Regions from separate parts of the Nocardia tengchongensis genome, predicted to be linked through region 2. Evidence: riboswitches for the same ligand, from Rfam matches in the RefSeq annotation. Region 2 holds a riboswitch; the other holds the start of a gene.

Region 1 (4,412 bases), on a different contig from region 2:
CTCGATCGAGGTGACGTCGGCGTCCAATCCCGCGATGGCGCCGATGATCTCACCGAACTCCGAATAGCACAGGTGGGTGTGGATCTGGGTGGTGTCGGCGACGCCTGAGGTGGCCAGCCGGAACGCCGCCACCGCCCACTCCAGGTACCCGGGCTGATCGGCGCGGCGCAGCGGCAGCAGTTCCCGCAGCGCCGGCTCGTCCACCTGGATGATGGCGATCCCGGCGGCTTCCAGGTCGACCGTCTCGTCCCGGATGGCCAGCGCGATCTGGCGCGCGGTGTCGGCGAGCGGCTGGTCGTCACGCACGTACGACCACGCCAGGATGGTGACCGGCCCGGTGAGCATGCCCTTGACCGGCTTGCCGGTCAGCGACTGCGCGTAGGTGATCCAGTCGACGGTCATGGCCGCCGGGCGGGTCACGTCGCCGAACAGGATCGGCGGGCGGACGCAGCGGGTGCCGTAGGACTGCACCCACCCGTTCGCGGTGGCGGCGAATCCGTCCAGCTGCTCGGCGAAGTACTGCACCATGTCGTTGCGCTCGGGCTCGCCGTGCACCAGCACATCCAGGCCGATCTCCTCTTGCAGCGCAATGACTTCGGCGATCTCGGCGCGCATGCGGGTGTCGTACTCGGCCCGATCGATCTCGGCGCGGCGCAAGGCGGCGCGCGCCACCCGGATGCGGCCGGTCTGCGGGTAGGAGCCGATGGTCGTGGTCGGCAGCGGCGGCAGGTGCAGACGTTCCTGCTGCAACCGCCGCCGCTCGTCCGCGGGCGCCCGGCGTCCGTCGGCGGCATCGAGCCCGGCCAGCCGGGCCCGGACCGTCGGATCGCACAGCCGGGCGTCGGACCGCCTGTCCAGCACGGCCGTTCGCGCGATCTCCAGCTGCTCGGCGGCCGCGTCCTGCCCCTCATGCAGGACGGTGGCCAGCAGCCGGATCTCGGCGATCTTCTCGGCTCCGAACGCCAGCCAGGACCGCAGGCGCGGCTCCAGGTCGGGCTCGGCGGCGAGGCTGTAGGGCACATGCAGCAGCGAGCAGGAACTCGACACCGCCACGGGCGCGCCGCCGGCGGCGAGAGCGGCCAGCCCGGTCAGCGCCCGATCGGGATCGGTGCGCCACACGTTGTAGCCGTCGACGACGCCCGCGACCAGGAGCGTTCCGGAAAGCTCCTGCGCCGCGGCCACATCGGCGCCACCGTCCGCGACCAGGTCGACGGCGATGCCCTCGACCCCGGTGGCCGCCAGCACCGGCAGCACCGGACCCAACCGGCCGAAGTAGCCGGCCACCAGCAGATCCGGTCGCCCCGACCCGGAGGCCAGCCGCTGATACGTCGAATGCACCAGCGCCAGTTCGGTTTCCGTCAGATCTGCGACCAGTGCCGGCTCGTCGATCTGCACCCAGCGCGCGCCCGCCGCGGCCAGCAGGCCCAGCAGCCGCTCGTACAGCGGCAGCAGATCCGGCAGGCGATCGAGCAGCTCACTGCCGTCCACCGACTTGGCCAGTTTCAGGAAGGTGATCGGGCCGATGATCACCGGTCGGGCCGGAATACCCAGTGCCAGAGCTTCTTCCAGTTCCGCCAGCGGCTTGCCCGGATGCAGGGAGAACTCCGTCGCGGCCGACAGCTCGGGCACCAGATAGTGGTAGTTGGTGTCGAACCACTTGGTCATCTCGAGCGGCGCGACCTCGGCGGTGCCGCGCGCGGCCGCGAAGTAGCGGTCCAGCTCGTCGGCGATGCCGTGCACCCGCTCGGGCAGCGCGCCCAGCAACACGGCGGTGTCGAGCACCTGGTCGTAGTAGGAGAAGGTGCCCACCGGAATCGAATCCAGTCCGGCGGCACGCACCGCGGTGAGTTGCGCGGCGCGCAGGCCCCCGGAGAGGCCGTGCAGTGCGGCGGCGTCGATCCGCCCCGCCCAGTACGCCTCGACGGCGCGTTTCAGTTCCCGGTTCGGGCCGATGCGGGGCAGGCCCAGCACCGTGGCGGTGAAGGTGTTCTCAGGGTTCGGCATTGATGAACTCCGTGGTCAGCAGTCGATGACCGCCGCCCATTACGAGCGCACGCTGACGGAGCCCATGGGGCAGCTACCGTGCCCGGATCCGATCGGCGTAGCGCCCAATCCACGAGGCGACGACCGCCGGATACGGCGTATCCGGCACGACGGGCAGGTCTTCGGACTCATGGGCATCGACCCGAAATTCGGGTCGGCCCCGGTACGTGACCGAGGCCGGACCTACCGGCCGTCGCTTCCCAGGCCTGCGCCCAGTGCTGATGACAGCGTTCGTTCCCATTCACCGCTGCGGGACAGTCCCGGATTCTCACCGGGTTCCCTCTCACCCGGCCGGCGCGTGAACGCGGGGCGGGCTTCGACGCCGTCGAATGGGTCAGGGGCTCCTCGACTCCACCTCCGGCGAACCAGTTGCGTTGGCGAATATAGCCCAATGACACCGTGCTGACGGCGCACGCGCCGTCGTCCCAACAGGTGGGCGACCCGGAGCATGCGGATTGACCAGCGGCGATGCGCTTTCGTATGGTTGATCGACGATGCCATGAGGAATCCGGTGCAATGCCGGAACGGTCGCGCCACTGTGAGCAGCCGGTCTCGGTGAGAGACAGGATGCGAGTCAGACCCTCACATCGTCGGTTCGATCGGCAACGGGGACGCGAAATCCCCCAGACTCAAAGGAGTCCTTCGTGGCTACCTCTTTCGCTCCTCGCTCCGGTCTCGGCAGCGGCGCGCTCGCGATCCCGACCACGGCCCTGTGGCTGGTCGGCACCACGCTGCTGGCGCTGCTGGCCCTGTACTTCATCGGCATCGATCAGGGTGCGGTGTCGGTCTTCGGCAGCGACATGCACGTGCACGAGTTCGTGCACGACGGCCGGCATTTCCTCGGTTTCCCCTGCCACTAGCACCGGGAATCGAGTAACCACAATGGAAAAGCGAATCATCGGCCGAGGTGTCCTGCTGGGCGCCCTCGGCGGATCGCTGGCGTTCGTCTTCGCCCGGATCCTGTCCGAGCCGATCATCGATCGAGCCATCGCCTACGAAGAGGGCCGTGACGACGCGCAGATGGCGCTCGACAAGGCCGCCGGCAAGCCGATGGACATGGACCACGGGGTCGAGCTCTTCACCCGCGCGCAGCAGCAGAACGTGGGCTTCGGCTTCGGCATGATCGTGTTCGGTGCCGCCCTGGGCGCGCTGTTCGCGGTGGTCTACTTCCTGGCGCTGCGCAGGGCGGGCAAGATCTCGCCGCGGAATCTGGCACTGCTGGCGTCGGGCGGCATGTTCCTGGTGCTGGACCTGGTCCCGTTCCTGAAGTATCCGGCCAATCCGCCGTCGATCGGGCACCACGAGACCACCGGGCCCCGCACCGCCCTGTATCTGGGCATGATCGCGATCGGCGTGGTCGCGCTGTGCGCCGCGATCTGGCTGGGCCGCAAACTCACGGCGCGCCTGGATGTCTGGACCGCCGGCGTGGCGGCCTCGGCCGGCTTCGTGCTGGTGATGGGTGTCGTGATGGCGGTGCTGCCGTCGCTCGGACAGCTCTCGGCCAACAAGGAATACGGCGACTTCGCCACCGAAACGCCGCAGCCGCTGAAGGATCCGTCCGGCACGATCGTCTTCCCGGGGTTCCCGGCCGACGACCTGTACTACTTCCGGCTGTACTCGATCGCCGCCCAGCTCATCGTGTGGGTGGTCATCGGTGTCGGCTTCGCCTGGCTCGCGCCGCGCCTGCTCGGCGACCGCGCGACCGAGACCGCGCAGGCGGCATGAGCGCGGTCACCCGCCTCACCCTGGTGACGCACGCGATCACCGATGCCGTGCAGGGCGCCCGTTTTCCGGCCGACGAACCGCTGAACCCGCTCGGGTCGCGGTCGGTCGAGAAGGCGGGCGGCCTGCCCGGCCCCGCGCCCGAGACGGTGCTGCACGCACCGGAGGTCCGGGCCGAACAGACCTGCCGCGCGCTGGGTTTCACCGGCGCGCCGGAATTGGCGTTGCGCGACCTGGACCACGGCGGTTGGGCCGGGAAGTCCATGGACGAGCTCGCGCCCGAGCAGCTCATGGGCTGGCTCACCGACCCGGCCTACCGCGACCACGGCGGTGAATCGATCACCGATCTACTCGACCGGGTCGGCGACTGGCTGCACGCACTGGCGGGCAGCGGCGACCGGATCGTGGCGGTGACGCATCCCGCGATCGTGCGGGCCGCGGTCCTGCGCACCCTGAACGCTCCCCCGGAGTCGTTCTGGCGCATCGACATTCCGCCACTGAGCGCCACCACCCTGCATCACCGCGGCCCGGCGTGGACGTTGCGCGCGACCGCGCACGAACTGGCCTGAACCGCCTCAGGCGTGCGGCGGGAACTGGCCGTTCGCCGTGACCTTGGTGCCATCGAGGGTGAAGGTGACGACGCTGGG
Region 2 (4,412 bases):
ATTGCCGGGCTAGCGTTCAGCGTCCGGCGGACGTCGGGACGATCATGATCAGGGAGTGGATATGACACGGGAAGCGGTTCGCCGAATCGGCTGGGTCGCAACGACAATGGCGCTGGCGGCGACGATTGCCACGGTCACCGCGCCGGTCGGGACGTCCGCCCCCAGCAGCACCTTTCAGGGTGTATGGGTGTTGGACGACAGCGGGTACGTGCCGGCGCATATCTCTGTCGGTGTGCGCTACGTCCTGCACGCCGATGCGGTGGGCCAAACACCCCGCGTGAACTTCTATGACAACTCCGCCTGCCTGGGCAGCACTCTCGCCAAGGTCTTCCGCGACCCGGTCTCGGACGACTACGCGTGGGTGTACTGGGTGCCGACCAGTACCGGAACCCACGTCCTGTCCACCAAACAGGGCGACTGGGAGAACGGTCCGGCCACGGTGCAGGTCGAACCCGCGCCCGCGGGGACTACCCCCGTCGCGCAGCCAAAACTCGATGGTTGCGGCGGGGGCGGCAGCCTCGACCTCAGCAACTACCCCATCGGCTCCGGGAGTTCGACCGCGACTCCCTAGCCGGCGGGGACGATGCGGTAGCCGTCGGTGGTGGCGACGACGTCGGTGACCGCGCCCTTCGGGCGGCCGCAGCGGCGGTCGCAGCCCGACCAGTGCTGCCGGCCCGCGACCACCACGTCGGCGGCGTCGAGGCCCTCGCGCGCGAATCCCGGTGCGCCGGTGGGGAGGACGCGACCGGAGTCGACGGCCTCGGCGACATCGGCGCGGACGTCGGTCAGGGACTTGGCGCAGCCGGGCATGCCCGCGCAGGCGCTGACCTGGAGCCACGGGGAAGCGGCGTCGAAGATCAGGCCCATGGGGGCCAGCACGCGGACCACCTGTTCGGCGGCCCACTCGTCGAGATCGGTGATGACGAGGCTGCGCCAGGGGGTCACGAACACCGGGCGCTCGACGGCTGCGAGGAATTCGGCGGTGCGGGCGGGCAGGGAACCGAGGCGGACGCCCGCGCCGAGGGTGACCCGGTCGTCGGCCTGGGTCATCCAGCCGATCGGAACATCCTGGTGGACAGGCGGTTCCAGGAGGTCGGCGGCGATGTCGAGGCCGGGGTGGCCGGTGCGGAGCCGGTCGGTGAGCCGGGCGGTGCCCTCGGGGATCTCGTGCAGTCGCCAGTGCCCGTCACGCAGGTCGAGGAAGCCGTCGGCCGCGGCGAGCATGAGGTCCACCGCGGTATCGGCGGGCAGGCGCAGGCCGGAGTCCTTGCCCGCCAACAGGAGTGCGTAGGTGTGTTCGCCGAGGGCGTGCACGCCGATGTCGCCGCCGAGGCCGCTGACGTCGCCGCGGCCGTCGTCGAGGGTGAACAGCACCCGGCCCGGCAGTTCCGCCAGGCGTGGTCGCGCGCGCAGGCCCGCGTCGAGGGCGGCGACCAGGGGATGCACGTTGGACCAGCCGCCGACGCGTCCGGACAGCGGCGAGGCGATGATGTTGCGCACCCGTTCGTGGGTGGCGCTGGGCAGCAGCCCGGCGTCGGTGAGCCGTTCGGTAAGGGCGGCCGCGTCGCGCACCTGCCGGAACTGGATGTTTCCGCGCGAGGTGAGTTCGATGTTCCCGTCGCTGAGGTCGGCGGCCGCGCCGGCGAGGGCCTCAAGCTGGGTGGGGGACAGGAGTCCGCCGGGCACCCGGATGCGGGCGAGGGGACCATCGGCTGCTTCGTGCAGGCGCAGCACGCCCGGGCAGGAATCGGGATCGGTTCGCGTCATGACGCCTCCCAGCGTACGGAGGTCGGCGCGGCCGGGCACGAGCTGCCCAGGCGTCGAACCCAGTTCACGTCTATCTGAATCTGTAGATATTGCAATCTAACTATGTGTCGTGGGCATGGCGGAAAGAAGCCGAAAGAAATCCGGGGCCGGGGGAGCCCCGGAATCTCGTTGTCGGATCGGTCGATTCGGCCAGGCCGGTTCAGCCGGCCTGGCGGGGTTCGATGGCCGCGGGGGCGCCGCGGCGGCGGGCGAAGGCGGGACTGACTTCCCAGGTGTCGTTGAGGAGGCTGGGGACGTTGTGGTGGTCGGCGTGGTCACGGTGGACGGTGGTGGTCATGACCGTGAGGCCGAACAGGATGGTCGCCGCGCAGACGACGCCGGCGATGAGTGCCAGCCGCGAGTGACCGGAGCCGGCGGCGGTGAGTGCCATGGCCAGCGTTGCGAAGGCAACCAGTACGCAAAAGTATCCCGACCAGGCAGCAAAGCGGTTCCGCCTGACCCATCCTGGAGTGAGTGGCATACCGGCAGCGTACGCGCCGACCAGTCGGTTCTCTGAGGGGATGAGCCAGGCTTTGCCGCACTGTGATCGGTGCGCGGCCCGGTGATCCGGGCGCGATACCGGTCCGGCGAACGCGGCGCGATAGCATCGGCGAGCTCGTCGAACGGAAGAAAGCCGGTGCAATTCCGGTGCGGTCGCGCCACTGTGACAGTCAGACCTTCCCGGCGGGCGCCGAACCGTGCTGGGCGCGTCACCCTAGGAAGGCCGAACCTGTGATTCTGCTGCTGTCCACCTCCGACACCGATCTGCTGAGCGCGCGCGCCAGCGACGCCGGCTACCGGCTGGCCAATCCGGCCCGCCTGCTGCCGGAGGACCTGCCGGGCCTGCTCGACGGCGCCGAGCTGGTGATCGTGCGCGTGCTGGGCGGCAAGCGCGCCTGGGAGGACGGACTGGAGACGGTGCGCGCCAGCGGAATTCCGCTGGTCGCACTGGGCGGCGAGATCGCGCCCGACGCCGAGCTCATGGAGTGCTCCACGGTGCCGGGCGGCGTGGCCGCCGACGCCCACAACTACCTGGCCGCGGGCGGTCCGCGAAACCTGCTGCAGCTGCACAACTTCCTGTCCGACACGGTGCTCCTCACCGGGCACGGTTTCGAGCCGCCGGTGGAGATGCCGAGCTGGGGCGAACTGGAGCGCGAGGCGCGTCCGGTCGCGGCGGACGCGCCGACCGTGGCGGTCGTCTACTACCGGGCCCAGCACCTGGCGGGCAATACCGCCTACATCGATGCCCTGTGTGCGGCGGTCGAGGACAAGGGCGCGCGGGCGCTGCCGATCTACTGCGCCTCGCTGCGCACCGCGGAACCGGAACTGCTGGCCACGCTGGGTACCGCCGACGCCCTCGTGGTGACGGTGCTGGCGGCGGGTGGCACCAAGCCCGCGACCGCCTCGGCCGGTGGCGACGACGAGGCCTGGGATGTGGGCGCGCTCGCCGACCTGGATGTGCCGATCCTGCAGGGCCTGTGCCTGACCAGCGGCCGCGAGCAGTGGGAGGCCAATGACGACGGCCTGTCCCCGCTGGATGTCGCCACCCAGGTGGCGGTGCCGGAGTTCGACGGGCGCATCATCACGGTTCCGTTCTCGTTCAAGGAGTTCGACGCCGACGGGCTGTCGTCGTATGTGCCCGACGCCGAGCGCGCGGCCCGCGTGGCGGGGATCGCGGTGCGCTACGCGCGACTGCGCCACATTCCGGCCGAGCAGAAGAAGATCGCGATCGTGCTGTCGGCGTACCCGACCAAGCACGCGCGCATCGGCAACGCCGTCGGCCTCGACACCCCGGCCAGCGCCATCCGGCTGCTGACCGAGATGCGTGAGGCCGGATACGATCTCGGCGCGCGCGGGGAGATCCCCGGCCTCGAGACCGCCGACGGCGACGCCCTGATCCACGCGCTCATCGCGGCCGGCGGGCAGGACCCCGACTGGCTGAGCCAGGAACAGTTGGAGGGCAACCCGATTCGCATCGGCGCCGACCTCTACACCCAGTGGTTCGATACGCTGCCCGAGGACCTGCGCGAAGCCGTGATCGAGGCGTGGGGGCCGCCGCCGGGCGAACTCTACGTCGACCGCTCCGCGGACCCGAAGGGCGAAATCGTCATTGCCGCCCTGCGTTTCGGCAATGTGGTGCTGATCGTGCAGCCGCCGCGCGGCTTCGGTGAGAACCCCGTCGCCATCTACCATGACCCCGATCTGCCGCCGAGCCACCACTATCTGGCCGCCTACCGCTGGCTGGCCGCGCCGGAGGGTTTCGCCGCCGACGCCGTGGTGCACCTGGGCAAGCACGGCAACCTGGAGTGGCTGCCCGGCAAGACGCTCGGCATGTCGGCGTCCTGCGGCACCGACGCCGCCCTGGGCGATCTGCCGCTGATCTACCCGTTCCTGGTCAACGACCCGGGCGAGGGCACCCAGGCCAAGCGCCGCGCCCACGCCACCCTGGTCGACCACCTGATCCCGCCCATGGCGCGCGCCGAGACCTACGGCGACATCTCGCGGCTCGAGCAGTTGCTCGACGAGCACGCCAATATCTCCGCGCTGGATCCGGGCAAGCTGCCCGCCATCCGCCAGCAGATCTGGACGCTGATGCGCGCGGCCAA

Evidence for each region. Region 2 has a riboswitch for cobalamin ahead of cobN (cobaltochelatase subunit CobN). Riboswitches for the same ligand answer to the same signal wherever they lie in the genome.
Region 1: linked by a shared signal. The riboswitch ahead of metE (5-methyltetrahydropteroyltriglutamate--homocysteine S-methyltransferase) and the one ahead of cobN (cobaltochelatase subunit CobN) in region 2 are both predicted to bind cobalamin.

What each region holds. Positions count from the first base shown of each region.
Region 1 covers NZ_BAAGUM010000017.1:362,906-367,317, reverse strand. The annotation lists gene metE (5-methyltetrahydropteroyltriglutamate--homocysteine S-methyltransferase) at 1-2,004, opposite strand, end outside; cobalamin riboswitch at 2,140-2,349, opposite strand; cobalamin riboswitch at 2,495-2,647, shown strand; gene ACYVKL_RS32690 (CbtB domain-containing protein) at 2,688-2,903, shown strand; gene ACYVKL_RS32685 (CbtA family protein) at 2,926-3,768, shown strand; gene ACYVKL_RS32680 (histidine phosphatase family protein) at 3,765-4,334, shown strand; gene ACYVKL_RS32675 (LppP/LprE family lipoprotein) at 4,341-4,412, opposite strand, start outside.
Region 2 covers NZ_BAAGUM010000015.1:469,794-474,205, forward strand. The annotation lists gene ACYVKL_RS28760 (hypothetical protein) at 62-571, shown strand; gene cobG (precorrin-3B synthase) at 568-1,767, opposite strand; gene ACYVKL_RS28770 (hypothetical protein) at 1,967-2,197, opposite strand; adenosylcobalamin-variant (AdoCbl-variant) riboswitch at 2,423-2,494, shown strand; gene cobN (cobaltochelatase subunit CobN) at 2,539-4,412, shown strand, end outside.